Regions from separate parts of the Nitrogeniibacter aestuarii genome, predicted to be linked through region 2. Evidence: predicted binding sites of a transcription regulator. Region 2 holds the regulator's gene; each other region holds the start of a gene.
What was found. The regulator sigma-54, encoded in region 2, starts transcription at its own class of promoters, with help from an activator protein. The targets are predictions, from matches to a motif close to TGGCACGCTTNCTGCTNA.
Positions count from the first base shown of each region.

Region 1: a site for sigma-54 is predicted at 5,846-5,863, ahead of J0W34_RS08150 (urease accessory protein UreD). Genes of this name have one in related genera too.
Region 3: a site for sigma-54 is predicted at 4,118-4,135, ahead of flgB (flagellar basal body rod protein FlgB). Genes of this name have one in related genera too.
Region 4: a site for sigma-54 is predicted at 1,504-1,521, ahead of nifE (nitrogenase iron-molybdenum cofactor biosynthesis protein NifE). Genes of this name have one in related genera too.

Region 1 is NZ_CP071321.1:1,752,108-1,759,805, forward strand. It holds gene J0W34_RS08110 (ATP-binding protein) at 1-185, opposite strand, end outside; gene J0W34_RS08115 (hypothetical protein) at 462-638, opposite strand; gene ureG (urease accessory protein UreG) at 658-1,284, opposite strand; gene J0W34_RS08125 (urease accessory protein UreF) at 1,304-1,987, opposite strand; gene ureE (urease accessory protein UreE) at 1,984-2,487, opposite strand; gene ureC (urease subunit alpha) at 2,498-4,198, opposite strand; gene J0W34_RS08140 (urease subunit beta) at 4,198-4,503, opposite strand; gene J0W34_RS08145 (urease subunit gamma) at 4,661-4,963, opposite strand; gene J0W34_RS08150 (urease accessory protein UreD) at 4,972-5,835, opposite strand; gene J0W34_RS08155 (ABC1 kinase family protein) at 6,074-7,698, opposite strand, start outside.
Region 2 is NZ_CP071321.1:498,348-506,045, reverse strand. It holds gene J0W34_RS02365 (N-acetylglutaminylglutamine amidotransferase) at 1-944, opposite strand, end outside; gene thiL (thiamine-phosphate kinase) at 1,319-2,287, shown strand; gene J0W34_RS02355 (phosphatidylglycerophosphatase A family protein) at 2,317-2,802, shown strand; gene J0W34_RS02350 (CinA family protein) at 2,812-3,297, shown strand; gene recA (recombinase RecA) at 3,393-4,436, shown strand; gene recX (recombination regulator RecX) at 4,447-4,893, shown strand; gene lptB (LPS export ABC transporter ATP-binding protein) at 4,880-5,602, shown strand; gene J0W34_RS02330 (RNA polymerase factor sigma-54) at 5,617-7,029, shown strand; gene hpf (ribosome hibernation-promoting factor, HPF/YfiA family) at 7,044-7,367, shown strand; gene ptsN (PTS IIA-like nitrogen regulatory protein PtsN) at 7,485-7,698, shown strand, end outside.
Region 3 is NZ_CP071321.1:2,915,695-2,923,392, reverse strand. It holds gene J0W34_RS13575 (DNA repair ATPase) at 1-1,666, shown strand, start outside; gene J0W34_RS13570 (HD domain-containing protein) at 1,675-2,313, opposite strand; gene J0W34_RS13565 (flagella synthesis protein FlgN) at 2,344-2,820, opposite strand; gene flgM (flagellar biosynthesis anti-sigma factor FlgM) at 2,817-3,122, opposite strand; gene flgA (flagellar basal body P-ring formation chaperone FlgA) at 3,251-3,931, opposite strand; gene flgB (flagellar basal body rod protein FlgB) at 4,194-4,598, shown strand; gene flgC (flagellar basal body rod protein FlgC) at 4,612-5,019, shown strand; gene J0W34_RS13540 (flagellar hook assembly protein FlgD) at 5,040-5,711, shown strand; gene flgE (flagellar hook protein FlgE) at 5,726-6,946, shown strand; gene flgF (flagellar basal-body rod protein FlgF) at 6,967-7,698, shown strand, end outside.
Region 4 is NZ_CP071321.1:4,438,354-4,446,051, forward strand. It holds gene nifN (nitrogenase iron-molybdenum cofactor biosynthesis protein NifN) at 1-69, opposite strand, end outside; gene nifE (nitrogenase iron-molybdenum cofactor biosynthesis protein NifE) at 79-1,476, opposite strand; gene J0W34_RS20660 (OmpW/AlkL family protein) at 1,704-2,309, shown strand; gene J0W34_RS20665 (DUF3325 domain-containing protein) at 2,430-2,750, opposite strand; gene J0W34_RS20670 (PepSY-associated TM helix domain-containing protein) at 2,743-4,425, opposite strand; gene J0W34_RS20675 (hypothetical protein) at 4,439-4,792, opposite strand; gene J0W34_RS20680 (TonB-dependent siderophore receptor) at 4,867-7,272, opposite strand; gene J0W34_RS20685 (FecR domain-containing protein) at 7,605-7,698, opposite strand, start outside.

The DNA of each region.
Region 1 (7,698 bases), 1.3 Mb from region 2:
CGCACCGCCAGTGACACCTGGCGTCGCGTTTCAGCGTCGAGACGACGCAGGACTGTACGCAGCCCCAGGCCCGGCTCAAGGGCGAGCAGGCGGGCACAGGCTGGCGTCATCTCCAGCGTGCGCGCTTGCAGCCTGACCTGAAAACCACCGACGCCTGACAGGTGGGCGACTTCCTCCAGCATCATCCATCTCTCCAACAGGGGGCCAATGCCCGGTGAGATCGCCGTTGCGCTCTATTGGCGCGGTTGCCGGCGACTCCCTCGCTCAAGACAACTGGTATTCATGACAGACCGACCGGTGGTGTCTTCGAAGGCCCCGTGGGGCCCAAGACACAAAATTTATAACGGCATACGGTCGTTTCAACTTGAGCAAATTAGGTCAACGTCATGACCCGGATGTTGGGATGGAGATGAAAAAAACCGGGCTGTCACCCGGTTTTTCGTGTCGTCGAAGGCGTTCGTTCAGCGTTTGCTTCGTGCCTTGCGCATCAAGTGACGCGCAGCAATCAGCGTGGCAGCAACGGCACCGGCGCCCATGAGCCATTCAGCCAGATGAATGCTCTGATCGGCGTGACCGGGATGCGCCAGTGCGCTGCCTGTCGCAGTCAGGAAAAAGGCAGTGGCCAGAAACTTGGTCATGATGTTCTCCACAGGAAGGTCAGGCCGCCACAGGTGGGCGCAGCAGACCTTCAGTTTCAATGAATCGGATAATGTCGTCCAGCCCCTGACCGGATTTCAGGTTGCTGAACAGGAAGGGGCGTTCGCCGCGCATCTTTTTCGCGTCGCGGTCCATCACCTCGAGGCTCGCGCCCACCAGCGGCGCGAGATCGATCTTGTTGATGATGAGGAGATCACTCTTGGTGATGCCCGGCCCGCCTTTGCGGGGGATCTTGTCGCCAGCGGAGACATCGATCACGTAGAGCGTGAGATCGGACAGTTCCGGTGAAAAGGTGGCCGCCAGGTTGTCGCCGCCGGACTCCACAAAGATGATCTCCAGGCCCGGAAAGCGCTGGTTGAGTCGATCGACCGCTTCGAGGTTGATCGAGGCATCTTCGCGGATGGCGGTGTGCGGGCAGCCACCGGTCTCGACGCCGATGATCCGCTCCGGGTCGAGTGCCTCGTTGCGCACCAGGAACTGGGCGTCTTCGGCCGTGTAGATGTCGTTGGTGACCACCGCGATGTTGTAGCGCTCGCGCAGGGCGCGGCACAGATTCAGGGTCAGGGCCGTCTTGCCGGAACCGACCGGGCCGCCAATACCGACACGTAGGGGGGCGTTCTTGCTCATAGAGTCTCTCTGTTGTTGCTCAGGAGCGGAATAACCGCGAGTACTGTGTTTCGTGTTTGCAACTGGCAATGGCCAGGCCGGGGTTGAAGTTCGTCCAGTCGTCCTCGGGCAGGGTGGCGGCGCGCTGCGCCAAAGCGGGGATCTCGGCGCCGAGCCGCGAGAGCAGCCGCTGCCCGGCGGACTGCCCCAGGGGCACGGCCTTGATGGCCGCCATCACCTGGTTTTCCAGCCATGCCCACAGATAGGAGGGCAGGGCATCGCGGACAGGAATCTGCCAGGCAGTTGCCGCAGCGGTCCACGCCAGCGGAAAGCTTGGGGTGTCGACGGCGCGCAGGCGCTCGGGCCAGCCGTCGAGCGCGCTGAAGGTGTCGAGCTCGAGCAGCAGACGGGTGAGGGAGTACCCCATCTGCACGGTCTCTGCGCGTAGCTCGCGGGTTTCCCGGCTGGCGAGAAAGTCATCGTTCAGGCGGGCGATTTCGGCATCGTGATCTGCCTGCCAGGCCTGCATCAGGGCGCCCGCCAGCGGGAGTTCGAAGCTGGCGATGCTCTCGCGCATCACGTCGGCAATCCATTCGCCGGTGTCTGCCTCGGTGCTTACACGCCCGCAATCGATGGCCCACTCCAGGCCTTGCGAGTAGGTGTATGCGCCGACCGGCAGGGCCGGCGTGGTCAGTTGCAGGAGGCGGACGAGGGGCAGGCTCATGCGTTGTGACGGTATTCGTGAATCTTGGGGCCGCGGCGCTCGGACGGCTCGCCGTGGTGGTGGTGGCCGCCCGAGTAGGCGCCCGATTCCGGCTCGAAGGGCGCTTCGATGGCCAGGACCTCGCACCCGAGGCCCAGGAGCATTTCCTCAAGCACATGGTCGGCGGCGATGCGCAGCCAGTTGCCCTGAGCGTCCTGGCCCACCTCGACCGCCACATGGCGGTTGCCCAGGTGATAGGCGGCGCGGGTGAGGTCGAGCAGCGTGGCACAGCGGGCTTCGACCAAGGCCTCGCTGGCGGAGACCACTTCGACCACGCCGCCGTCACTGGCGAGCAGGCGCTGACCGCCGCGCAACACCGTGCCGCGTGGCAGGAACAGGCCGACTACCTCGCCGCTGTCGAGCTTGGTGCGCAAGCGGCTCTTGGTGCGCTTGTCGTAGCTCAGGGTGAGTGTTTTGGTGGTGGCGTCGTCACCCTCGTACATCTGCTCGATCAGCAACATCTCGACATCCTCAGAACAGGAAGTAGCGCTGCGCCATGGGCAGCACGTCGGCCGGGTCGCAGGTCAGCAGCTGGCCGTCGGCGCGGACCTGATAGGTTTCGGGGTCCACTTCCAGCGTGGGCATCCAGCCGTTGTGGATCATGTCGCCCTTGCGCACTTGGCGGATGTTCTTCACCGCCACCAGTGGCCGACTGAGGCCGAGCGCGTCGAGCGCACCGGTCTCGAGCGCCGACTGGGAGGTGAAGGTGACCGAGGTCTTGAGCCCCCCGCCGTAGCTGCCGAACATGGGGCGATAGTGCACTGGCTGCGGGGTGGGAATCGAGGCGTTGGGATCGCCCATGGCCGCAGCGGCGATCATGCCGCCCTTGATGATGAGGCTCGGCTTGACGCCGAAGAACGCCGGCTTCCACACCACCAGGTCGGCCAGCTTGCCCACCTCGACCGAGCCCACCTCATGGGAGATACCATGGGAAATGGCCGGGTTGATGGTGTATTTGGCCACATAGCGTTTGACGCGGAAGTTGTCGTTGGACGACGGATCGCCCTCAAGCGAGCCGCGCTGCACCTTCATCTTGTGGGCGGTCTGCCAGGTGCGGATGATCACTTCGCCTACCCGGCCCATGGCCTGGCTGTCGGAGCTCATCATCGAGAAGCAGCCCAGGTCGTGCAGGATGTCTTCGGCGGCGATGGTCTCGCGACGAATGCGGGACTCGGCAAAGGCGACGTCTTCGGCGATGGACGGGTCCAGGTGGTGGCACACCATGAGCATGTCCAGATGCTCGTCGATGGTGTTGACCGTGTAGGGCCGGGTTGGGTTGGTCGAGCTGGGCAGCACGTTGGCCATGCTGGCCAGCTTGATGATGTCCGGCGCGTGGCCGCCGCCAGCGCCTTCCGTATGGAAGGTGTGGATGCAGCGGTCCTTGAAGGCCGCGGCGGTGTCTTCCACAAAGCCGGATTCGTTGAGTGTGTCGGTGTGGATGGCCACCTGGATGTCCATCTGCTCGGCCACCGACAGGCAGTTGTCGATGGCCGCGGGCGTGGTGCCCCAGTCTTCATGCAGCTTGAGGCCGATGGCACCGGCGGTGATCTGCTCGGCCAGTGCGCCCGGCAGCGAGGCGTTGCCCTTGCCGAGAAAACCCAGGTTCATCGGAAAGGCGTCGGCGGCCTGCATCATCTTCTGGATATGCCAGGGGCCGGGCGTGCAGGTGGTCGCGTAGGTGCCGGTGGCCGGCCCGGTGCCGCCGCCAAGCATGGTGGTGACCCCGCTCATGAGCGCCTCTTCGATCTGCTGCGGGCAGATGAAGTGGATGTGGGCGTCGATGCCACCGGCGGTGATGATGTTGCCCTCGCCGGCAATCACCTCGGTGCCCGCGCCGATGGGGATGGTCACCCCCGGCTGGATGTCCGGGTTGCCGGCCTTGCCGATGGCGCTGATGCGGCCATGCTTGATGCCGATGTCGGCCTTGACGATGCCCCAGTGGTCGATGATGAGCGCGTTGGTGATGACTGTGTCGGCCACGTCGGCCGCGAGCAGCTGGCTCTGGCCCATGCCGTCGCGGATGACCTTGCCACCACCGAACTTCACCTCTTCACCGTAGATGGTGTAGTCCTTCTCGACCTCGATGATGAGGTCGGTGTCGGCGAGACGCAGGCGGTCGCCCGTGGTCGGGCCGAACATTTCCGCGTAGGCGCGGTGGGAGATTTTTGCCATCAGAGTGCTCCCATCACTTTGGCATTGAAGCCGTAGACCTTGCGGTCGCCATCGAGCGCGACCAGTTCGACCGTCCGCACCTGGCCGGGCTCGAAACGCACGGCGGTGCCGGCGGCGATATTCAGTCGATAGCCGCGAGCGGCTGCCCGGTCGAAGGACAGCCCGGCGTTGGTCTCGAAGAAGTGATAATGCGAGCCGACCTGAATCGGGCGGTCGCCCGTGTTGGTCACCTCGACGGTGATGGTGTCGCGCCCGACGTTGAGTTCAAGCTCGCCGTCCTGTGGGAGCAGTTCTCCGGGGATCATAGGCACCCCCACGCTCGCATGCGATCGCTGCCCCCCAAGGGGGCCGCGCCCGCCCTTGGGGCGGCCCGGCGGGCGGGCGACCCTGCGACAGACGCCCGAATGCGACCGGCCCGAACGGCAGTAGGGAGAATCAATAAGGTAGGCATGGCGAGGTACCTCATACGATGGGGTTGTGGACGGTGACGAGCTTCGTGCCGTCGGGAAAGGTCGCTTCCACCTGGATCTCGGGAATCATCTCGGCAATACCGTCCATGACCTGGTCCCGGTTCAGCAGCGTGGTGCCGTAGCTCATCAGCTCGGCGACGGTCCTGCCGTCGCGGGCGCCTTCGAGAATGCCGGCAGACAGGTAGGCGACCGCTTCCGGGTAGTTGAGCTTGAGGCCGCGTGCCATGCGGCGTTCGGCCAGCAGGGCTGCGGTGAAGATGAGCAGCTTGTCCTTCTCGCGAGGGGTCAGTTCCATGGGTCTCCTCAGGTCTTCCAGATGCGGGGGATGCGGGCTTCCTGGCCGGTCAGCGCCGGCCGCAGCACGCCCCACAGGGCGGCGAACCAGTCGCGGCCGGCTTCGCAGCGGTCCCCCAGATAGCGGGCAATGAACAGGTCGGGCAGCAGGGTGATGCCCCCGTCGCCGTGGGTGATCGATATCTCGCGGCAGCGTTCGACCAGGGCGTCATTCAGGCCGGGGCCGGCAGCAATGAAGGTGCCGGTAACCCGTTGGCCGTCGAGCCCGCTGGCTGCGTGCATCAGCCGGTGACCGCCATCAACGCGCCCTTGCTCACGCCACAGGGTTCGGCCATCTCGCCGGATACGCATCGACTGTGCGAATCTGCCGTCGTGAAACTGGTGGTCTTCGCCGTGGCGACCGAAAGCCGTCATTTCCATGGCGAACAGGCAGGCGTCGGGCGCCAGATCGATCTCCGTGACCAGCCGCGCATTGGCCTGGCGGAACACGATGTTCTCCTGCGGGAGCCACTCCAGCACGCCACCGGCGGCAACGCTCAGGTGTTGTCGAAGCACGCCTTCCGCGCCGAGGCTGCGGTACCATTTGCCGGCCCCCGGGGTGGTGATCAACGCGTGGGCCTTGTCGTGCACCGAGACACTCACATCGAGCACATCGCCGCCAGCGATGCCGGCCGGAGGATGCAGGACGATACCGTGGCAAATGCGTTCGCCTTCCGGGTAAAGGGCTTTCTGTAGTCGCAACGGCCCTTCATGAATGCGCTCGACAAGCGCCGTGCGCTCGCCACGGGCCTCGAAGCCCAATCGCAGCCGGGCCTGCCAAGAGGAGGCGGCCGCAAGATCGGTGCGAAGCAGAGCAGGCGCGCGGGCGTTCATGTGGTTCGTGATTGCAACATGCGGGCCAGATTCGACGCCGGATAAATTCCGTTTGAATGACAACGAGTTACTGTTGGCTTGTACATGCAGTGGGCGTGGAATCGACGATCGACCGTGAATTTGCGCACGGCCTTGGTGAAAAAACGCGGGTTTTCACCATTATGGTGCAAATCAAATCGTCGGGGCGGGGCTCTACGCCAATGTGCGTACTCCCTCGTGGTGGCGCCTTCCGGGGGGCTTAGCGGCCGCTGCGGATGATCGAGAACACCACCACCACGGCGCCGATGAGCGCCAGTACGAAACCGCTCACCCCCAGGGGCGGGAAACCCGCCAGCAAAGGCTCTTTCTCCACGCTAATGACGATCGACGAGCCCACGATCATGGCGGCGGTGAGAATGGCCAGTGCCACCCGGTTGCTGGCCTTGTCCATGCGTTCCGTGAAGCGGTCCAGCGGCGGCACGTCCACCTGGATCTGCATCTTGCCGCGCTGAGCCGATTTGATCAGTTGCCTCAGATCACGGGGCAGGTCGGTGAGCAGGCTGACGGTGTTCGACAGGGTGCGCCAGCCGCGTTTGGCCACCGCCTTGGGCGCCATGTGGGTCAGCAACGCCTGTTGCAGGTAGGGGGCGGCTTCGCTGGCCATGTCGAAGGCCGGGTCGAGTTGCCGGCCAAGGCCTTCTAGGGTGATGAAGGCTTTCACCAGCAGCACCAGATCGGGGGGCAGGGCGAGCCCATGCTCGCGCAGGATGGTGACCACGTCGCTGAGCATGGCGGTCACGTCCAGGCGCTCGAGTGGCACCCCGCGGTACTGATCCACAAACGCGTCGATTTCGGTGCGCAGGGCTTCTTCATTGACGTGGGTGTCGCTGTCGCCACTCCAGTCGAGCAGCACATCGGCCACGACCGGCGCATCCTGGGAAACCAGGGCGTTGAGCACCTGGGCCACCTGATAGCGGCGGTTTTCGGAGAGGCGACCCACCATGCCGAAGTCGATGAAGGCAATGCGGTTGTCTTTGAGGTAATACACGTTGCCGGGGTGCGGGTCGGCGTGAAAGAACCCGTCCTGCAGGATCATCGTGAGTACCGCCGTGGCGCCGCGCTCCGCCAGCAGCTTTGCGCTCAATCCGGCGGCCGGCAGCAGGCGCACCTCGCGACCGCTGACGCCGTCGACGTAGTCCTGCACGTTGAGGCGCTCGCAGGTCCATTCCCAATAGACGCGCGGGATTACGATGTCTTCGCGATCTTCCAGGTTGCGGGCGACGCGCTCTGCGTTGCGTGCCTCTGCGGCGAAGTCCAGCTCCCGGCGCAAGGAGAGCACGAACTGGCGCACCACCTCCTTGGGTCGATAGCGTCTGAGATCGGGCGAGTCGGCATCGACAATCTCGGCCAGCCGTTCCATGAGCCGGATGTCGGCTTCGATGACCGGGCGGATGCCGGGCCGTCGGATCTTGAGGATGACCGGCGTGCCGTCCGGCAGGCGTGCCCGGTGCACCTGGGCGAGCGAGGCTGCCGCGAGTGCCGTGGTGTCGAAGCCGGTGAAGATGTCTTCGGGTGGGGCGCCGAGGTCTTCTTCGAGCTGGGCGCGCAGTTGCTCGAAGGGCAGGGGCGGGGCCTCGTCCTGCAGCTTGCTCAGCTCGTCGATCCATTCCGGCGGGAACAGGTCGACGCGCGTGGCGAGCACCTGGCCCAGCTTGACGAAGCTCGGGCCCAGTTCTTCAAGCGCGCGCCGCACCCGGGCCGGAGGCGCCAGGTGGGCGAGCTCTTCCGGCGCACGCCAGTTGAGCGCCTTGCCGGCTTTTTCGAGCGCGCCGGACATGCCGATCCGGCGCACCATGTCGCCGAAGCCGTAACGGATCAGGACCG
Region 2 (7,698 bases):
TCGTCGGCCACGATCTGGGCGTACTCGAATTCGTTACCCTTCTCGCCGCCCACGTCTTCAAAGCCCACGTTGTAGGTGTGCAGATCGGTGACGCCCGCTTCGGCCATGAGGCCCACGATCAGGCTGGAATCCACGCCCCCCGAAAGCAGCGCCCCAACCGGCACATCGGCCACCAGGCGGCGCTTGACCGCAGCGCGAAGCTCTTCGAGCAGCATGTCGCGCCAGTCGTCGAAGCTGCGGGATTCGTCCTCGGCGGTGCGATTGGCCTGCAGCGTCCAGAATTGATGCGTTTTGCGCGTGCCGTCGGGCAGGACTTCCATCAGGTGACCCGGCGGCAGCTTGCGTACGCCGCGCAGCAGCGTGTAGGGCGCGGGGACGACGGCGTGGAAAGAGAGGTAACTGTTCAACGCCACCGGGTCGATGGCGGTGTCGACGCCGCCTGCCTTGACCAGGGCCGGCAAGGACGACGCAAAGCGCAGCGCGCCGTCCACTTCGGTGTAGTAAAACGGTTTGATGCCCAGGCGATCACGACCAAACAGCACCTTGCCGGAATCACGCTCCCAGATGGCGAAGGCAAACATGCCGTTGAGGCGCTTGACGAAGTCGGGGCCCCAGGCGTGATAGGCCTTGAGGAGGACCTCGGTGTCACCATGGGAGTAGAAGGTGTAGCCCATGCCCTCGAGCTCGCGATGCAGCTCGGGGTGGTTATAGACCGCACCATTGAAGACGATGCCGAGCCCCAGCGCCGGGTCGAACATGGGCTGGGCGGCCGCTTCGGTCAGGTCCATGATCTTGAGCCGGCGATGGCCGAAGCCACGGCCCAGTTGCATGTGGACGCCAGCCCCGTCAGGTCCCCGTTTCTCTTGTGCGCCGACGATGCAGGCAAGTGCCTGCGCGTCGGGCATCTGCCCGTCAAACCTGATTTCACCAGCAATGCCGCACATGCCATCTCCTTTCTCGAGTTTCCGGATCGGACATCCGCCCTCACCGGCGGATGTATCGGCAAAACGCTCGCGCATCGGGTGATTTGATGCGCTGCCGTTGCGGGTGCTGCTAAAGGGCGACACCAGCCGTCGCACGACTCAGTCGCGATGCCCAAGGCATCTGACCACAGACCAGGCCTGCGGGTGGCCGGCAACGACGACACCCGAAGCTTTCCGGGAGCGTTTCGCACTTTGCTTCGCGCGGCACCGGCCACAGGGCCACGCGAGACAAGCGTTACATTCTAACAAACTAATTTTGCGCAAACGTTTCGTCACATTTGCAGCCCATTCGGCGCGGGCGCTATGCTGGCGCGTCCAAGAAGCCCATTCGACCCATGCCGTCTGAATTCGACCTGATACACCGCTATTTCCAGTGGCCCGTGACCCACACGGACCTGGGTGGCGGCGACGATGCCGCACTCATCACCCCCGCCCCGGGTCACCAGTTGGCCGTATCGGCCGACATGCTGGTTGAGGGACGCCACTTCTTCGAGAACGCCGAGCCCGAAGCCCTGGGCTGGAAATCGCTCGCGGTGAATCTGTCCGACATAGCGGCCATGGGCGGAGTTCCCCGCTGGGCGTTTCTGTCTCTGGCCCTGCCGGCCGTCGATTCCGACTGGCTCGATGGCTTCGCCAGGGGGTTCAGGGCCTGTGCGAGCACCTTCGGCGTGGATCTCGCCGGTGGCGATACGACACGCGGGCCGCTCACCATCAACGTGACCATCATGGGAGAAGTCCCCACCGGAATGGCCATCACACGCGCCGGCGCCCAAGCGGGCGACGAGGTCTGGGTGTCAGGCCAGCCCGGCCGCGCTGCGCTGGCCCTGTGGCATCTGCGTGACGGCACAGCGCTCGATCGGACGATGCGCGATGACTGCATGGCGGCGCTACACCGCCCGCAACCCCGCACCGGACTGGGCATGGGCCTGCGTGGCCTGGCCAGTGCAATGCTCGACGTGTCGGACGGTTTGCTCGGCGACCTGGGGCACATTCTGGCATCCAGCGGCGTGGGCGTTCGCCTCCGCGAAGCGGGCCTGCCCACGGCACTCCTGCTGACCGCCTGTGGCGACGCCGGTCTCGCACACAAAGCCTGCCTGACCGGCGGCGACGATTACGAGTTGCTCTTTACCGCCCCCGCGGCGCACCATGATGCGATCGAAGCCGCCGCGCGCACGGCTGGCGTGCCGGTACATGCCATCGGCACCCTTGTGTCGAGCAACGACGGCTGCCGTATCCAGCGCATCTCCGGCCACATGGAAACACTCGAGATGCGTGGCTTCGACCATTTCACCTCCGATCACTGAACCGACCCAAGACATCACTCGCCCCACCCATGCGACGCCCCGATCTGCAGTTTCTGTTCGCTCATCCGGCACACTTCATCGCGCTCGGCTTTGGCGCCGGTCTATCGCCCAAAGGCCCGGGCACCGCAGGGACACTCGCCGCCTGGCTGCTGTTCCCCTTGCTGAGCACGGCCCTGCCCGAGCCCATGTTGCTGCTCTTCTTGCTGACGGCCTTCGTGCTCGGCGTTTTCGCAGCGGACCGCACCGGCAAGGCGCTTGGCGTCTCTGACCACGGCGCCATCGTCTGGGACGAAATGGTGCCCTTCTGGCTGGTCTTGGCTTTCACACCTGCCACCCTTGGCTGGCAGGCCGCCGCCTTCGTGCTGTTTCGCTTCTTCGATATCGTCAAACCACAACCCGTGGGCTGGGCCGACAGCAAGGTCAAGGGCGGATTCGGTGTCATGCTCGACGACGTGATCGCCGCCGGCTACACCCTGCTGGTGCTGGCCATTGCCATGCGCCTCCTGGAGGCCTGAGACATGAGCATGGATGACGAACTGCTTGAGCTGGCCCTGAGTACCGGCAAAGCCCTGGAGACGCGCGGCTGGATCCTGACCACGGCGGAATCGTGCACCGGCGGCTGGATCGCAGAGGCAATCACGGCCATCTCGGGCAGTTCGGCATGGTTCGACACCGGGTTCGTCACTTACTCCAATGCCGCAAAAATGAGGCTGCTCGCCGTGCCGGAGTCAACGCTCCAGCAATTCGGCGCGGTTTCGACACAAACCGTGGAGGCCATGGTCACCGGGGCACTGGCAAACAGCAATGCAAACGTGGCCATCGCGGTCTCGGGCGTCGCCGGCCCGACGGGCGGCACGCCCGACAAACCCGTCGGCACGGTCTGTCTGGCCTGGTCATGGCCCGGACAGCCGGTTTTTTCGGAAACTTGTCACTTCAACGGCGATCGCACCAGCATCCGTCGCCAGACGGTGATTCACGCACTGAGCTCGATACTGTATAAAGCTACATGAGCAGTCACTGGGAATGCGCCCCCGGAAAAACGGACGCAACACACCAGCAAACTCTGTGCCATAATCATCATCAACCGAAATTGAGGACATTCCACATGGACGACAACAAGGCCAAAGCGCTCGCCGCCGCACTGTCGCAGATCGAAAAACAGTTTGGTAAAGGCTCGATCATGCGCATGGGCGACGACAACCTCGCTCGCGACATCGAAGCCGTCTCGACCGGCTCGCTGGGCCTCGACATCGCGCTGGGCCTGGGTGGCCTGCCCCGTGGACGCGTGGTCGAGATCTACGGCCCGGAATCGTCCGGTAAAACAACGCTGACGCTGCAAGTCATTGCCGAGATGCAGAAACTCGGTGGCACGGCCGCCTTCGTGGATGCCGAGCACGCGCTGGATGTCGGCTACGCCGAGAAGCTGGGTGTCAACATCGACGATCTGCTGGTCTCCCAGCCCGACACCGGCGAACAGGCGCTCGAGATTTCCGACATGCTGGTGCGCTCCGGCGGCATCGACATCGTCGTGATCGACTCGGTGGCAGCCCTGACGCCAAAAGCCGAAATCGAAGGCGAAATGGGCGACCAGCTGCCGGGCCTGCAGGCCCGCCTCATGAGTCAGGCCCTGCGCAAGCTCACCGCCAACATCAAGCGCACCAATACCCTGGTGATCTTCATCAACCAGATCCGCATGAAGATCGGCGTGATGTTCGGCAACCCGGAGACCACCACCGGCGGAAATGCACTGAAGTTCTACTCGTCCGTGCGTATCGACATCCGCCGTACCGGCACCATCAAGAAGGGCGACGAGGTGGTCGGTTCCGAAACCCGCTGCAAGGTCGTCAAGAACAAGGTGGCTCCTCCGTTCAAGCAGGCCAACTTCGACATCCTGTACGGTGAAGGTATCTCCCGCGAGGGCGAAATCATCGATCTGGGCGTTGAGGCCAAGATCGTGGACAAGGCCGGCGCCTGGTATTCGTACAACGGCACAAAGATCGGTCAGGGCAAGGACAACACGCGCGAGTACCTGAAGGCCAACCCGGCCATCGCGCGTGAAATCGAAAACAAGGTTCGCGCCACCTTCAACCTGTCGGCCATGGCCGCCATCGAGGCCGCTGCCGAACCGGTTGAATCGACCGAGGCCTGAGCCCGAGCCTATGGCAGACGCCCTGAAGGCCCGCGCCCTGAGACTGCTCTCGGGGCGCGAGCACAGCCGGGCCGAACTGGCGCGCAAACTGGGCAGCGAAGGCAACCGGGATGAGCTCGACGCACTGCTCGACCGCCTGGAGTCGCTGGATCTGCTCTCCGATGCGCGATTTGCTGAAAGTTATGTTCGCAGCCGCCAGACCCGGATGGGCAACCGGCGATTGCGTCTTGAATTGAAACAGAAGGGCGTGCCCGACCATTTGATCGACGCCGCTCTTGAAGAGGCCACCGACTCGGACGACGCCGTGCGCGCCCGTGAAGTGTGGGAAAAGAAATTTGGCCGGCAGCCGGTCGACGCCCGTGAATGGGCGAAGCAAGCCCGCTTTTTGCAGGGCCGGGGCTTTGCTGCCGACGTGATACACAAGATTCTGAAAGATCGCGACGATGAGCCTGCTTAGGGTCACCGGACTACAGAAGAAGTACAAGTCACGCACCGTGGTGCACGACGTCTCGTTCGAGGTCGGCAGCGGTGAAGTGGTGGGTTTGCTCGGCCCCAACGGCGCGGGCAAGACCACGTGTTTCTACATGATCGTGGGGCTTGTCGCCGCCGACGGCGGACAGATCACCCTCGACGAAGCCGACGTGACCCATCTGCCCATCCATGCGCGCGCGAAGCTTGGCCTGTCTTACCTGCCTCAGGAAATGAGCGTATTTCGCAAGCTCACGGTCGAGGAGAACATCCTTGCGGTGCTGGAGCTTCAGGGCCTGCCCAGGACAGCCCAGCATGAAAAGCTCGAAGAACTGCTCGAAGAACTCGGGATTGCCCACCTGCGCGACAGCACGGCCATCTCGCTTTCCGGGGGTGAGCGGCGCCGATGCGAGATCGCGCGGGCCCTGGCCACGTCGCCACGGCTGATCCTGCTCGACGAGCCGTTTGCCGGCGTTGACCCCATCGCGGTGCTCGATATCCAGAAGATCATTCGCTTCCTGAAGGACCGTGGCATCGGTGTGTTGATCACCGATCACAACGTGCGCGAAACCCTCGGCATCTGCGAGCGCGCATTCATCATCAACTCGGGTGAAGTGCTTGCCAGTGGCACACCATCCGATATCGTGCAAAATGACCAGGTACGTCAGGTCTATCTCGGCGAACATTTCAGACTCTGACAGCGCGATTCCCCATGAAACCCACACTTCAACTCAAACTCTCGCAGCACCTCACGCTGACGCCACAACTGCAGCAGTCCATCAAACTGCTCCAGCTGTCGACGATCGAGTTGAATCAGGAAATCGAGAAGGCACTGCTCGACAACCCGCTGCTTGAGCGTGAAGAGGGCCCCGGCCCCGAAAGCGGCAGTGAGGGCGATGGCGAAGGCGAGCGCAACGAAAGCGAGAGCACCGAGTCCCAGAGCAACGAAGTGCTCGACGCGATGTCCGACTGGGCCAGCTCCAGTTCGGGCAGCAGCAGCAACCGGGACGATGACGACGACAGCGACTTTCAGTCCTTCCACGCCGCCCAGGTATCGCTGCGGGAACACCTCGACCAACAGATTGCACTGACCCCGATGAGCGACCGCGACCGGTCGCTGGTCCGCCTGCTCATGGAAGCTCTCGACGACGATGGCTACCTGACGCAATCACTCGACGACATTCTGGAGATGTTCGATCCGGAGAACGAAGTCGAGATCGAAGACCTGCAGATTGCCCTGCACCACCTGCAGCACCTCGACCCCCCGGGCGTCGGCGCACGCAGCCCGTCCGAATGTCTGGCACTCCAGCTGCGCTCGCTGCCCGAGTCACCCACCCGTGATCTGGCCATGCGCATCGTTGTCGAGCACCTCGAATTGCTGGCCCAGCGCGACTTTGTCCGCCTCCGCCGTAACCTGCAATGCTCGGAAGACAGCCTGCGGGAGGCGCACCACCTCATCTGCAGCCTCAGCCCGCGTCCGTGCGCCGAGTTTGCCCTCAACGACACGCGTTACGTCATCCCGGACGTGGTCGTGCGCAAGGTCCGCGGCCGGTGGACGGCCGCGCTCAACCCCGAGGCCATGCCCAAGCTCAAGGTCAATGCCCTGTATGCGCAATTGCTCCAGCAGAATCGCGGCAACAACGGCGATCTGGGCGGCCAGCTGCAGGAGGCCAAATGGCTGATCAAGAACGTGCAGCAGCGCTTCGACACCATTTTGCGCGTCGCGCAGTCCATCGTTGACCAACAGCGCCAGTTCTTCGATTATGGAGAGGTGGCGATGCGCCCCTTGACGCTGCGCGAGATCGCAGAGGAACTGGAGTTGCACGAGTCGACGATTTCACGCGTCACCACGCAAAAGTACATGTCCACGCCCCGCGGCGTACTGGAGTTCAAGTATTTCTTTGGCAGCCATGTTGCGACCGATACCGGTGGCGCTGCCTCGTCGACCGCCATCCGCGCGTTAATTCGTCAACTTGTGGAGGCTGAAGACCGTAAAAAACCCTTATCCGATTCCAAAATCGCAGATTTACTTGGCCAGCAGGGCATGGTGGTGGCCCGACGCACGGTTGCCAAATACCGTGAGTCCCTCAACATCCCGCCGGTCAGCAAACGCAAGACGATCTGACTACAGGAGCGATCATGAACCTCAATATCACCGGACACCATGTGGAAGTCACGCCCGCCATCCGCGAGTATGTGGAATCCAAGCTGGATCGTGTGATCCGACACTTCGACAACGTCACCAGCGTGAATGTCATCCTGTCGGTCGAGAAGCTGGTCCAGAAAGCTGAAGTGACCCTGCATGTGCGTGGCAAGGATCTGTTCGCCGAAAGCGAAAACGAAGACATGTACGCTGCCATCGACGCCATGACCGACAAGCTCGATCGTCAGGTCCTCAAGTACAAGCAGAAGGTCCAGGGGCACAGCAACGAAGCGCTCAAGCACCAAAGCATCGAATCGTGATCGATTCCCTCGCCGCCTGACCGGGGACAAGGGTTTATAATGCGGGCCAATCCGCTCAATTAACCCGTCCCGCCCCGGCCGGGCGGTCTCGACCCCAAGGGGTCGCAAGAAGTCTCCATGAACCTCATTGCCTCCCTCCTTTCCTCCGATAACGTCCTCGTTGACCTCGAAGCCAGCAGCAAGAAGCGCGTCTTCGAACAGGCAGGCCTGATTTTCGAAAACAATCAGGACATTGGCCGCAGTACGGTCTTCGACAGCCTCTTCGCACGCGAACGGCTCGGCTCTACCGGACTGGGTCAGGGCGTCGCCATCCCGCATGGTCGAATCAAGG
Region 3 (7,698 bases), 2.3 Mb from region 2:
GAATCTCAATGATTTCTGGATGCGTTTCAGTGCGCACAAGGCGATCGTTGTCCCGGCGTTCGAGGCGCTCCAGCGCTTGCGTATGCAGTTGGTGGAGGAGGAGCGCGCGCGTCTGCGCCTGGATCAGTTCAAGGCCAAGCCCTTGTCGTCCTTCGTGCGCAATCAGTTGTTGGACAAAGTCTACCTGCCCATCATCGGCGACAACCTGGCCAAGCAGATCGGCGCCGCCGGCGACGCGAATCGAAGTGATCGCATGGGCATGCTGCTGCTGATCTCACCACCGGGTTACGGCAAGACGACGCTGATGGAATATGTGGCCGATCGGCTCGGTCTGATCTTCGTGCGCATCAACTGCCCGGCGCTGGGCCATGACATCACGTCCATCGACCCGGCGACGGCACGCAGCACGGGTGCCCGCCAGGAGCTGGAAAAACTCAATCTGGGTCTGGCCATGGGCAATAACGTCATGCTGTACCTGGATGATATCCAGCACACGCATCCGGAGTTCCTGCAGAAGTTCATTGCACTGGCCGATGGCACCCGACGCATCGAAGCGGTTCGCAACGGTGAGCCCTTCACCTGCGATCTTCGCGGCAAGCGCTTTGCCATCGTGATGGCGGGCAACCCGTACACCGAATCGGGTGATGTCTTCAAGATTCCAGACATGCTCGCCAACCGGGCGGACATCTACAACCTGGGCGATGTGCTCTCCGGCAACGAGCGCCTGTTCGCCATGTCGTATCTGGAGAATGCACTGACCGCCAATCCCTTGCTTCAGCCGCTGGCCTCGCGCGATCCGGAGGACGTGCAGCGTCTGCTCAGAATGGCCGAGGGCGAAGAGGTGCCTTCGAGCGAGTTTTCCCATGCCTACAGCGGGATCGAACTCAACGAACTGGTCGAAGTCTTCAAGCGCATGGGCAAGGTGCGTTCGCTGTTGCTCAAGGTCAATCTGGCTTATATCGAATCGGCGGCCCAGAAGGATGAATACCGCACTGAACCGCCGTTCAAGCTACAGGGCAGCTACCGCAACATGGCCAAGCTGGCGGCAAAGATCACGCCGCTGATGAGCGACGAAGAACTGGATCTGGCGCTACGCGATCACTATCGTGGCGAAGCGCAGACGCTCACCACAGGCGCAGAAGAAAACCTGCTCAAGCTCGCGCACATGATCGGCGACGCGACACCCGAAGAGCAGGCGCGCTGGACGGACATCCGCGAGGCCTTCGTGCGTCGCCGCAAGATGGGTGGCGACGATGCCGACGGGACGACCCGCATCGCCAATACCGTGCTTGATGTCGCTCGCGCCATCGAGACGCTCCGGCCGAATGGAGACGCGGAATCTGCCGTCAAAGAGGGATTCGCAAGGATCGACGCCGCACTGTCACGCCTGAAGCCGGAGGTCAGCGTTCAGGCCGCGCCTGTGGATCTGGGCGGCATCGGATCAGCGCTCGAGCAGATGCATGCTTCTTACGAGAAGGTGTTGTTGCCACTGGTGAACGCCACCTACCTCAAGATGAAGCTCGACCACAGCCTCTGGGACGAAGTGAAAAGCATCGCGACTCTGGTGCAACGCATGGAAAACAACGTGGTTGAGTCTGCGCCGAAGTCGCAGCAGCCAAAGCCACGGCGCACTCAGCGCAAGGCGGATGATTCCAGGCCCGAGTGAGGGGCCGCTCAGGGCGCTTGCTGACCAATTTCGTGACCGAGTTGCTGGAGGTAGGCCTGCATGAAAGCGATGCGGTTCGATGCCTCCTGTCGCGCGCTGCGCGTGTGCAGCGTCCCGGCCACGGTGAATAGCTTGCGGTAGAAGTGGTCGATGCAGAATCGGTTGTCGTCCGGTTCGCGGACGGTGCAGAAGGGGTCTTCGCCCGAGTAGAGGGCGCGTTGGATGGCGCCGCCGGTGAGCAGGCAACGGGAGATGCCGATGGCGCCGAGGGCATCGAGACGGTCGGCGTCCTGAACGACTCTGGCTTCCAGCGTCCGGGCCTGGATGCCGGCGCTGAAGCTGTGGGCTTCGATGGCGTGGGCAATGGCCTCCAGGCGGTCCTGGGACAGCCCGAAAGCCTGCAGGTATTCAGTGGCCATGCGGGCGGCCTGACGTGAGGCCAGGTAACGTTCCGGGTGATTCTTGGGCAGGCACACGCAGTCGTGCAGCCAGGCGGCGGGCAGGACCACGTCCAGGTCTGCGCCTTCGGCCACCGCGATGCGCCGTGCATTGGTCACCACTCGGCGCACGTGCTCGATGTCGTGGGCCGGATCGGCCGCCAGCCGGGTGGCAATGAAGTCTTCGAGAATGGATTCGTCTGGCGTCATGGCGCCTGACATTACCGCATTTGTCGCGGATCAGGCACTGCCGAGTTTTCGGCCACCGCCGATCGGGCGACTCTGACCATCGGCGCCGTACAGCGCGGGCTGATCGGCGGCGGAGAGCAGGGTGGAGAGTGCGGCCTGGTTGTGCTGCATCAGCTCGGTGATCAGCTTGCCGTTGCGCGTGTTGCGGGCCTGGGCATCGCGAGCCAGTTCAAGCACGGTATCCCAGGGGGCGGCTGCGTTCGGCTCGGCGCCACACAGCTTGCGAACGGATTCGTCGTCGGCCGGCAGTCCGATCTGGGTGAGCAGGCGCAGCCGGTCGTCGTTGAGCCGCTGCAACTTCCGGTACTGCTCGGTCTTCTGCTGGGCCAGCGCCATCAACGCATCGGTTTCGCCACTGACCAGCAGTTGTTCTTCGTTCACAAGCAAAGCGACGAAGCTGCGCAACTGCGCGGCTTCGTCACTGAGCAAGGAAAGGAGACGGATTTTTACAGGTTGTTGGGTCGTCACGTCTGGGCCGGTTGCGCCGCCAGCATCTGGCGAACGCTGTCGATCAGACCATCTGCGACCTTGTTCGCATCCACCTGGAAGCGACCTTCGGTCATGGCCTGCTTGATTTCATCCACGCGCGCCTGGTCGACCACCGGCGTATTTGCAATGGCCTTTTCAGCCTGTTGCATACCCGATGAAAGCGACGACAGTTGCACCTGATCGCCTTGGGTCTGGCCCCCCGGGGCCTGACCCGTCGCTCGGGCGCGCTGCTCGCCGGCAGGGGTGTTCCCCACCGATTTCACAGAGTTATCGATTTTCACAGCAATGGTCCTCAATTGTTTTTTATTTGACTACATCTGCTGTTACGGCGCCACCTGTAAAAACTTTAGTACGCCATATCGATAAAACATGTAAACGAATCTTTCCTGCATCCCAGTCGTGACACGGGTCACGGCCGGATCAGCACCTCTCCGTTATCGGTCGCCACACCGGAGACGACCTTCCCTGAGGCAAGGCGGACGCGAATCGCTTGACCGGCGCGGGCGTTGCCCAGGGCCGTTCCCTGATTAGCGACCGAAAAGCCGCTGCCTTGAACGATGACCTTCACGGGACGGCCGGACTGAATGACGATGGGCGCCGCCATCATCGTGGCGCGCAAGGGCTGACCGCTGGCGACGGCAAAGCGCATCTGCTGACCAACGGCCTGCTCGGGTTCGGTGAGTAACTGCCGGCCCATGGTGGTGATTTCGCCACTGCGCAGTTCGATGTCGGCAATCGTGAGCACATCGCCCGGTCTCAGCGCCCGGGCGGCGGCCAGATAGTTGCCCAGGATGCTCACCTGGGCGGGCACGTACAAGGCCCAGTTGCCCTGGCCGACACAGCGCACGCCCACCCGTACCTTGCCCCACGGCCGTGCGCCGGCAGGCAGCCAGGGTTCGAGCCGGTCACAGCGCGGCATATGGGCGGGGATGGTCGGTTGCTCCACTTCGATCTTCACCTGACCGTTCTGGCCGGCGGTCTGGCCGCGCAGGAACTCGTAGACCACGGCGCGCACGGTGCCCGGCGATTGCGCGACCGCGCCCGTCGACAGAGTCATCAGCAGCAAAAAGCAGGAGACAAAGCGTTTCATGGCGCCCATTCGACCATGGGCCCGGCAAGAGTGTCCGCGAGAAAAAGGGGGGCTTTGCCGGCCAAATCGGCGAATCGGCAAAGCTTGCCGCTTCCCGGCTGGGCTTGCCGCCCATCGGCAATGAAAAACCCCTGTTTTGCCGGCCTGTTCAGCGCATTGCCTTGATTTGACGGGCCGTAGGATGCCTGGCACGGATGGTGCAATGGGTGTGGTGCCCGACGCATCGATGCCCCGGGTACCGAATTGAACAAGAGGTGACAGCATGACCAACCGGCTCGATCAAGAAATGCAGTTTCATCAGACCGCACTGAATCTGCGTGCCTATCGCCAGCAGTTGCTCTCGTCGAATATCGCCAACGCCGATACGCCGAACTACAAGGCGAAAGACATCGACTTCACCAAGGCGCTGACCGGCGCGCTGAACATGCGCATGGGCCCGATCGCGCTGGCCACGACCAATGCGGGGCATCAGCAGGGCAAGGTGGCGTCGCCGTTCGACTCGCTGGCCCAGTATCGCAACGTGACACAGGCCAGCGTCGATGGCAACACCGTCGATATGGATGTGGAGCGCGCCGCCTTTGCCGAGAACGCGCTGCACTACGAAGCGAGCATCACCTTCATCAACGGCCTGCTGCGCTCCATGCAGTCGGCAATGCAGAACCAGTGAGGGGTGAGACGTCATGAGCATGCTTAACGTTTTCAAGATTGCCGGCTCCGCCCTCAATGCCCAGTCGGTGCGCATGAACACCACCGCCTCCAACATGGCCAACGTCGATAGCGTGGTTGGCCCGGACGGCGAGTCCTACAAGGCCAAGCAGGTGGTGTTTGCGGCCAAGCCGATCGGCGGCACGGCCGATTCCATCGGCGTGCAGGTCAAGGAGGTGGTCGACAGCGCGGCACCGATGCGCATGGTGTATGAGCCGGCCAACCCGGCGGCCAATGCCGACGGCTATGTGGAAATGCCCAATGTGAACGTGGTGGAGGAGATGACCAACATGATCTCCGCGTCCCGTTCCTATCAGGCGAACGCGGAGGTGATGAACACCGCCCGCACGCTGATCCAGCGCACGCTGAGCATCGGCCAGTAATCCAGCAGGAGTTTTGAACAATGGCCACTGTCACCGCCACGGGAAACGCTCAGCAGATTCTGAGCAATCTTGCCCGCACCGAACCTGCCGAGGCGAACGCCATGGACGACGCTCAAGGCCGCTTCCTCACGCTGCTCACCACGCAGTTGAAGAACCAGGACCCGCTCAACCCCATGGACAACGCCCAGGTGACTTCCCAGCTTGCACAGATCAGCACGGTCGACGGCATCGAACGCCTCAACACCATGCTTGCCAGCCTGGTCGAGGGCCAGCAGTCGACTGACGCGCTGCAGGCCGCCCAACTGGTGGGGCGCGGCGTGTTCGTGCCGGGTCGCGGTCTGGTGCTGACCGAGGAGGGCGCGCTGGGCGGCTTCAAGCTCGACGCGGGTGCCGACAAGGTCAACATCACGGTGACCGACGCCAACGGCATCGAAGTCTTCAAGACGGACCTCGGCGCGCACGATGCGGGTACCCACACCTTCACCTGGGACGGCACCGCCACGGACGGCACCCCGGCAGCAGTCGGAAACTATGTGGTCAACGTGACCGCCACCATGGGCGATAACAAGGTCAGTTCAACCGCGCTGGAGCTGGGCCAGGTGTCCAGCATCATCCGCGGGCCGAAGAGCGTCGATGTGCAGGTCGGCAGCCTCGGCATTTTCCAACTCGATGAAATTCAGCAAATCCTCTGACGGGAGAGACAGTCATGGCATTCCAACAAGGTTTGAGCGGTCTTAATGCCGCGTCCCGCGCCCTCGACGTGATCAGCAACAACGTGGCCAACTCTTCCACCGTCGGTTTCAAGGGCAGCTCCGCGCTGTTTTCCGATGTCTTCGCCTCGGCCATGAACGGTGCCACGGGCTCCGCCGGTGGTCAGGTCGGTATCGGTACCTCCGCTGCGTCGATTGCCCAGGCATTCAGCCAGGGCGGCATTACCGCCACCAACAATCCACTGGATCTGGCGATCAACGGCGGCGGCTTCTTCCGGATGAGCGGCGAGGGCTCCATCGCCTACACCCGCAATGGCCAGTTCGATGTGGACAAGGACGGCTACATCGTCAATACCGGCGGCTACCGTCTCACCGGTTACCCAGCGACGATCACCGGCACGATCCTGCCGGCCACGCCGGTGGAGATGCAGGTCGATACGTCCGACCTGCAGCCGAACCCGTCATCCACCATCGATCTGGGCCTGAACCTGGATTCGCGCAACACCACGCCGACCCTGGCTTTCGATGCCACCGACCCGACCACCTACAACGCATCGACGTCGGTGACGGTGTTCGACTCGCTGGGCAACGACCACATCCTGACCATGTACTTCCGCAAGGCCTCCGGCGGGGTGTGGGACGTCTATCACGAGCTCGATGGCGGTGGTGCCACCGCCTTCGGTTCGCAGCTGACCTTCGATGGTGCCGGCGCGCTGACGGCCGGGGCCAACCAGACCATCTCGGTGACCATCCCGGCCACTTTCGGCGCCAACTCGCCCCAGTCGATCGACATCGACTTCACCGGCAGTACCCAGTACGGCAGTGGCTTCGGGGTGAACCGCACGGCGCAGGACGGCTATGCCTCCGGCTCGCTGGCGGGCATGAGCATCAGCTCCGACGGCATCCTGCAGGGGCGCTACTCCAACGGCCAGAGCCGCAACCTGGGCCAGGTGGTGCTTGCCAACTTCGCCAGCCCCAGTGGCCTGATCTCCGTCGGTGACAACCTGTGGGCCGAATCGCCTGATTCCGGCCAGCCGCTGGTCGGTGCACCGGGCAGTGGCAGCCTGGGCCTGTTGGCCTCGGGCGCGGTGGAAGATTCCAACGTCGATCTGACGGCCCAGCTGGTGAACATGATCACCCAGCAGCGCTCCTATCAGGCCAACGCCCAGTCGATCCGGACTCAGGACGAGATCCTGCAGACCCTGGTCAACCTCTGATCCATCACAGGTAGCGCGTCATGGACAAGCTGATCTACATCGCGATGACCGGAGCCAAGCACACCCTCGGGCAGCAGGCGGCGGTCTCGCACAATCTGGCCAACGCCGACTCCACCGGATTCCGGGAGGAGATGCATCGTTTCCGCTCGGTCGATGTGACCAACTCGCCGTTGCCCAGCCGCGCCTTCGTGGTCGACGCCAGCGTGGCCACCAACTTCAGCGAAGGGCCGATCAAGTTCACCGGCCGCACCTACGACGTGGCCATTCAGGGCAGGGGGTTCTTTGCCGTGCAGGGCGCCGACGGGGCCGAAGGCTATACGCGTGATGGCAGCTTCCAGCTCTCGCCCGAAGGGGTGCTGCTGACCCGCAGCGGACGCCCGGTCATCGGCGACGGTGGGCCCATCACCATCCCGCCGGACAACGAGATCGTCATCGGCAAGGACGGCTCGATTTCCGCCATTCCCGCCACCGGTGACAAGAACGCCGTGAACGTGGTGGGGCGCCTCAAGCTGGTCAATCCGGATGAAGCCACGCTGGAGCGTGGTGAAGACGGCCTGTTCCGCGTTGCCGGCGGTGCCCCCGCACCCCTGGACGAGAACGTTCAGGTGGCCGGTGGTTATCTGGAGGGCAGCAACGTGAATGTGGTCGATCAGATGACCAACATGATTTCCGTGCAGCGCCAGTTCGAGATGCAGATGCAGGTGCTGCGCCGGGCCGAGTCCAACGACCAGACGGCCACCAAGATCCTGAGC
Region 4 (7,698 bases), 740 kb from region 2:
GCCCACGGGCTGGCTCACCTTGAGCGGATTGACCGCCAGCGCTTTCTTGGTGGGGATGATGTCAGCCATGTTCGTGCCTCACGCGCTCATCAGGGCGCCACTGGTGCCCTGGCCCCAGGGCGCAGGACGGCGGACCGCCTCCCACACCGGGCTGTTCATGGAAAGCGCCAGCTGGCGCGCCAGCTCGGCCATGCCGGCGTAACCGGCGTAGGCGAATTCCCGCTCCTGGTTGATGTCGAGGAAGGGAATCTTGGCCTTCAGGGCGGTGTAGAGATTGCGGCCCCCGGCAATGAGGATGTCGGCCTTGTATTCGCGATAGACATCGAGCAGGGCCTTGGGGCTGCCGTCCTCGATCATCTTGGTGTCGTCGCCCATGATCTCGCGGATGCGCGCCTTGTCTTCTTCGGTGGACTTCTTGGTCCCGGTGGCCACCACCTTCATGCCCAGATCCTGCAGGGCCGAGACGATGGACCAGCTCTTCACACCGCCGGTGTAGAGCAGCACGCGCTTGTCCTTGAGCAGGGGCCGCCAGGGTTCGAGCGCCGCCATGGCCGCGGCCGTCTCGCGGGCGATGACGATCTCGGTGCGGGTCTTGAGGTCTTCGTCACCGATCAGCTCCGCAAAGCCGCGCAGGGCGGCGTTCATGTCCTCGATGCCGTAGAAGCTGCCCTCGAAGAAGGGCACGCCATGGTTGTCCTTGAGCTTGCGCGCCACGTTGAGCAAGGCCTTGGCGCACACCACCATGGTGGCGTCGGCCTTGTGCATGGTCTGCACTTCGCGGAAACGGGCATCCCCCGACAGGGTGCACAGAATGCGGTAGCCCAGCTCGTCGAAAAGCGGATGCACATGCCAGAACTCGCCGGCGATGTTGTATTCGCCGATCAGGTTCACGTCGTAGGTGGGGCGCCCGTCGATGCGCGGCGGTGCCGGCTCGGGCTCGGCGGTACCGACCACGTACTTGAACATGGCCTCGCCGGCGATGCGGTTGCCCAGATTCTTGGTGCCGTAGAAGCCGGCGGCATCCACCGGCACCACCGGCACGCCCCAGCGCTCGGTGGCGGCTCGGCAGGCGGCCTCCACATCGTCACCGATCAGCGCGGTCACGCAGGTGTTGTAGACGAACACCGCCGCCGGCGCGTAGCTCTCGATGGCCTGCTTGATGGCGTGAAACAGCCGCTTCTCGCCGCGCCCCATGACCACGTCGGTCTCGGACAGGTCGGTGGTCATCCCGATGCGATAGAGCTGCGGGCCGGAGGAGCGGGTGCCCCGGTTGTCCCAGCTGGAGCCGGCACATGCGATGGGGCCGTGGACGATGTGCGCCACGTCGGCAATGGGCAGCAGGGCGATCTGTGCGCCGTCAAACGAACAGCCACCGGCCGCCGCACCCGGCTTGGGGCGGGCACATCCGGACTTCTCTTTCGTGTTGTGACTGCAGGCCGGCTCGTCGAGCAGGGCCTGGATATCGCTGGCTTTCATGGCGTTCTCCACGGTTGCAGTGGAGATTTAGCAAGTAGGGTGCCAACGCCAAGCCATTGTTTTCAATGGATTCTGATGTTCACCCCCCATGTCACAAACACGACAATTCGCAGCAAACGCGCCTTGAGTCGCGATGTCGACATTGATACAGATCATTAACCCTTATAACGAAATGGTTAAAGTCGCCGCCAAGCTTGATTTCAAATCACCTGTACCGAGGCCAGATCATGAAGAAAACCCTGCTTGTCGCTGCCATCGCCGCCACCCTGAGCGTCCCCGCCTTTGCCCAGTCCCAGGGCGACTGGATGGTCCGCGTACGTGCCGTAAATATCGACACCGCCAACAAGTCCGACGCCATTGCCGGCCTCGCGGGCAAAGACGACATCCATGTGAGCGACAAGGTGATCCCGGAAGTGGACATCAGCTACTTCATCACCCCCAACATCGCCGCCGAGCTGGTGCTCACCTACCCGCAGGAACACAACGTCAAGCTCAACGGCACCGACCTGGGTACCGTCGAGCAACTGCCGCCCACCCTGCTGCTGCAGTACCACTTCATGCCCGAAGCCCAGTTCCGCCCCTATGTTGGTATCGGCGTGAACTACACCCTGTTCACCAATGACGAGCTGATCATGGGTCTGGAGACCGAAGACAGCAGCGTCGGCCTCGCCCTGCAAGTGGGTATGGATGTGAAACTGGCCGACCAGTGGTACCTGAACGTGGACGTCAAGAAGATCAAGATGGGCACCGACGTGAGCATCAACGGCAACAAACTCACCCATCTGGACATCGACCCGTGGCTGGTGGGTATCGGTGTCGGTTACCGGTTCTGAGAGCGCCGGTCACGGGGCGTCACCCTCCCTCTCGACTCCCTTGCTTTGACCGATTCGGGGCGCATTGGCGCCCCGTTTTTTCGTCCGTCGCCGGCTCGTGCTGCCCGCCCGGCAACGGGATCACCCCCGGGCCGGAAACGCCAACGGCCTGAGCCAGTGCGCCCGCCAGGCAAGCACCTGCGCAATCAGGAGGCCGGCGCCCGCCAGCAACATCCACCAGACAAGCACCGCCATCGACGGTCGATCCGCGATGAAGCAGCACACCGCGCAGAGCACCAGCGCCAGCCCGCCGGCACGGCGCAATCGCACGGCAACGCCCCCGCACAATACCGCGTCGCGCCCCACCACCTGACGCCAGTGCACCTCCAGACTGAGGGCCAGCCAGCCCATGCCGGCGACGGCGCAGAGGGCGGCCAGACACAACCAGATCGCTTCAGCCATGGGCCCCCTCCGCGACGGTGGATGAGACGCAAAGCTGTTGCCGCCCTTCGAGTTTTCGTGCCGCCCAGATGCTCACGGCGGCAGTGGCCAGCAACGCGAGATCGACCCCGGCCACGGCCCAGTAGGGGTCGGTCACCATCGTCTTGATCAGATGGTCGCCGGTGGTCAGCCAGTTCAGGCCGACCGCCATCAGGGCGAGCCAGGCAATGGCCCGGCATTGCTCCCGCCAGGCCGGGTTCATGCGCGCCTTGAGCACTGGCCGACTGCGCAGCCACGCATGCCCCAGGGTGAGCAGCCACAGCCCCCAGAAGGCGAGTTTTTCCCACGCCCCTTTGCCGTCCACCTCCGGCGGCAACAGACGATTGACCACCAGCATGCCCACGGCCGCCATCACCATGCCGGTGACGGTGGTCACCGCCAGCGCATCGACCACGCGTGCGCCCTGACTGCCGGTGTCGGCATGCATGCGCCTGCGCTTGCCCACGAAGAAGATGAAGCCCGTGGCGATGCAGACGCAGCCGATCAGCCCGCCCAGCACGTAAAGCCATCTGAGCAGCCAGTGTTCGAAGTGCTGCAGATGCAGGCCGGTGAGGAATTCGTTGATGTGCCCGACCGCGCTGGGCGGTGGTTCCTCGCGCAGCACCTCGCCGGTACTGGCCTTGAAGTGGATGGCCTGCCCGACCAGCGCCACTTGGTCGCTGCCGGCGCGATACAGGCTGACATAGCTGTTGGCGTCTCCCAGATGCTCGATGGTGAGCAACCCCACGTGGCCCGGCATGTCGCGCGCTGCCCAGCGGCGCCGGGCCTCGGCCACCATGGCGTCGACCGAGGCCAGCGGCGCGGCGATGCCGGCCGGTTCATGCGGCAGCCCGGTGTGCTGCGCCTCGAGCACCTCATGCTGCTTGTGCAGGGGTTTGAGCAGGGTCTGGCTGGTCGGGAAGTACACCGTGCCGGCAAAGATCACCAGCCCGGTCAGCGCGAAGAAGAAGTGGAACGGCAGGGCCACCACACCGGTCAGGTTGTGAAGGTCCAGCACGCTGCGCTGGGTACGCCGCCGGGGCCGGAAGGTGAAGAATTCGCGAAACATCTTGCGGTGCATGATCACGCCGCTCACCAGCGCCACCAGCATGGTGAAGCCGGCCACACCGACCAGCCAGTAGCCCAGGTTCAGCCACGGCCAGTTCAGTTGGTAGTGCATGGGATAGAACCACTCGCTGCCGATCTTGAGCGCGTCCGCTTGCAGGAACCGGCCCGAGCGCGGATCGATGGTCGCCCACCCATGCACATGCGCGTGCTCGTCAGCCGCGTCCTTGAGCCGGTTCGGCACATCGAATTCGGCGCCGATCTGAAGCACCGGGTCGCGGTGCGTGGTGTAGGCCCACAGCGACGCCATGGGCAGGGTCTCCGGCGCGGGCAACGGCCCCACGACACGCGCCTGGGTCGCCGCCATATCAACCGGATGCGGCTTGAGCTGCGCATACACCGGTTGCAGCACCGCATCGAAGCTGGGCATCGGCTGCGGGTCGAAGCGTGTGTCGGGAATCGCCCACCGGTCGATCTCGCGATCGAACACCGACAGGGTACCGAAGAAGAAGACGACCATCAGCACGAAGCCGAGCACCAGGGCCATCCAGGTGTGCAGCCAGGCCATGGCCTGGCGGAAGTGGGAGAACATCGCCAAGGCCTCCTCAGGAAAGCATCATCTGCTGCACGCCCCAGGCGGCAGCCGTCATTGAAATAGCGCCGGCCACCAGGACTACCCAGACGCGCACCAGCCGGGCGGCGGCAAAGGCCCAGAGAAACAGCGACAGATAGACCGGAAAGACGAGCAGCAACAGCGCTGTTTCGGCTTCGTGGAAATCGATGCCCAGCGCCACCGACCCCGCCATGCCCAGCGAGACGAAGCCCCAGGCAAAGGCATAGCCCCCCAGCAGCGCAAGCGCCAGGCGGTGAAGGAGCGCCCATGACGGTCGCCTGCCGGGCGCGTCGGTATTGCCCCGATCAGGGGTCGGGGCGGTGTCCTGTGAAGTTGCACTCGTCATCGTTCTGCCTTTGCTTCAATAGGTATCGTCGACTGGACGCACCGGAGGCCGGGCGGTCCGGCCTCCGGGCGCGCTCACAGCGTGTAGTCGAGCGACAACAGCATGGTTCGGGGGGCGCCGTAGATGGCGCCGTACTGGACCGTCCGCAGATATTTCTCGTCGAACAGGTTGTAGACGTTCAGGCGCAGGGCGGCCTTGTCGCTCAGTCGGTAGGTCGCGAAGGCGTCGGCGATGGTGTAGGCGTCCTGCCACGCGCCCCCGTCCTTGGAGACGTCGGACTGCCAGCGCACGGCCGTCCCCACCCGCAGGTCGGGCAGCCCGGGCACGCGGGTGTCGACACGGAGCTTCAGGGTGCGACGCGGCACCCATTCGTAGATGTCCTTGCCGTCTTCGCCGGTCAGCCTGAGCGCGGTGTAACCGGCGGTGATCCGGGTATCCGCGCCGATCTGCCCCGTGGCTTCGATTTCGATGCCGCGCGAGGTCACATCCCTCGGCTCGTAGTAGTTGCGCTGGGCAACCGCGTCGAACCCGGCGATGGTCGCCAGCCCCTGCTGCTCGGCGGAGAACACGGCGAAGGTGGTCAGCAGCTTGCGATCGAGCCATTCCGCCTTGACCCCGACCTCGGCATTGACGCCCTTCATCGGCGCCAGGAAGGCGCCATTGATATCGCGCTGGTCCTGCGCCTGGAAGATGTCCGAATACGAGGCATAGGCCAGCGCGTCGGGCGTGATGTCGTAGGTCACCCCGACATACGGACTCGCCTTCTCGGTGGTTTCGTTGTCGAGATTGGTGCCGCCGCCATAGATGGCCGTCCCGTCCCGCGTCAGACGGATGGCATTGACCCCGACGATGCCCTTGAGCCGGTCGGTGAGCGCCAGGCGGGTGGCGGCATACAGGCGGGTGATGCGCTGGTCGCCATCCGAGGCCACGCTCCTGGCACCCCAGTCGGGCTCGGGATAGACGTCGCCGGCATACGGAAAGGCCGGCAAGACCGGGAAGGTGGCCCCCGCATACGAGTAGGTGAGCGATGTCTGCTTCGAATGGCTCAGCCCCAGGACCGCGTCATGCTGGCGGCCAAAGGCGTCGAACCGACCGGTGAGATTCACATCGACGATATCGCTCTTCGACTCGCTCTGGCTGCGGTAGGGCCAGCCGATGAGCCCGGTGTTGTCGTTGTTCAGATAGCCGGTCAGCGAGTAGGCGTAGAACAGCCGGGTGCTGCCATCCCCCTCGGTGTGGTTGTAGCTCAGCTTGGCTTCCCAATCGGGCGACAGCGCGTGCAGGTACTCCACAAAGGTGTTGACCGACCGATTGTTCCAGCGTGTCCAGTCCTGCGAGGTGGAGGCCGACACATCGAAATCGGCCAGGGTGCCGTCCGCATAAGGCAGCGTCAGCGAGCCCCACATGGGCGAACGTTGCCGGGCGTCCTGGTAGGTCAGACCGAAGGTCAGCACGCCGTTGTCACCGACCTGCCCTTCGAGCACCCCGTAAATGGCGGTGCGCTTGTCGTGCAGTGCGCGCAGGTGCGAGTCCTTGTCCTCGTGCGCCACCACCAGCCGCCCGGCCCAGCTACCGTCCTCGGTCAGCACCTTGTTGTAGTCGAGCGCCACACGTTTGAAGTCATGCGAGCCGCCGGTGATCTGCACCTCGCCGCCATCGTGGTTGGTGGGCCGCTTGCGCACGAAGTTGATGGTGCCCGACGCGTTGCCAACCCCGGTGAGCAGGCCGTTGGCCCCGCGAATCAGCTCGATCTTCTCGAACAGGAAGGTATCCATCTGGCCTTCCACCAGCCCCCAGTCGTTGGTCATGCCCATGCCGTCGATCTGGGTGAGCATCACGTCGAAGCCACGGGCGTTGTAGCCCGTCCGGTTGGTCTCCCACGCTTCCACGTTGATGCCGGTGCCCATGCGCAGCGCGTCGTTGCTGGAGCTGATGCCGAAGTCACGCAGGCTTTCCTGCTCGATGGTGCTGATCGTCTGCGGCGTGTCCTTGATCTCCATGGGGAGATTGGTGGCCCCCTTCGAGACGCGGAACTCCCGTTTGTACTGGACGGACACCGTGGGCAACTGCACCGGGGCCTGCGGTTTGGCCGCCGGGGCCGGTCGCAGCACATAGCGCCCCTGGTCATCGGTCGCGGCCTTCAGGCCGGTTCCGGCCAGCAGGGCCGCCAGCGCCGCGTCGGGCGTGAGGCGGCCCTGAACACCGGGGCTCTGCCTGCCCCGCGCCAGTTCGGTGCTGCCGGAGAGCAACACCCCCGATTCGCCCAGGAAGCGCGTCAGCACCGTGTTCAACGGGCCGGCGGGGATGTCATAGCTGCGCGCGCTGGCCGCCGCAGGGGCTTGCGCCTGGGCAGCGCCGATCCAGCCGGCGGCAACGCCGCCCAGCAGCAAATGGACGGTGAGGGCCGTGGTGCGCAGGGCGTGGCGTGGCACCGGCGTGTGGCACGCGAGCCGGCCATGCGGCGATGGGTGACGAGTCATTCGGATTACCCCTTTTCAGTCGTTTTCTGGTTCGAGTCACGGACCGGAACGCGTCAGCGTCCGCAGGCCGACCACCGCCCCCGCGCGGCGGCGGGGTCGGGCGTCGGCAGGGGATTGGCTGGTGCCGGCACGCGGTGCATCCCCGGGGGCGATGGGGGCGCTCGCTGGCGGCATTGGCTACTCGCACGCCCCGGTCAAGCGGGGGGCGTGCAGGGCGACGATGTGTGAGTCCTCACCTGGTCAACCGGATGAGCGGGAAAAATGTGGAAGCCATGGGTGAAATTTTTTCGGCCCGGTGCCGCGCACGCCCTTGCCTGCAGGGTGTCGGGGCGTTACCGGGGCGCCGTCGATGACCGGCCGCGTGCTTCGATGGAGGTCCACCAGGGCAAGGTCTGCTCCACCCGGATGGGCAGCGCCTGCGCCAGC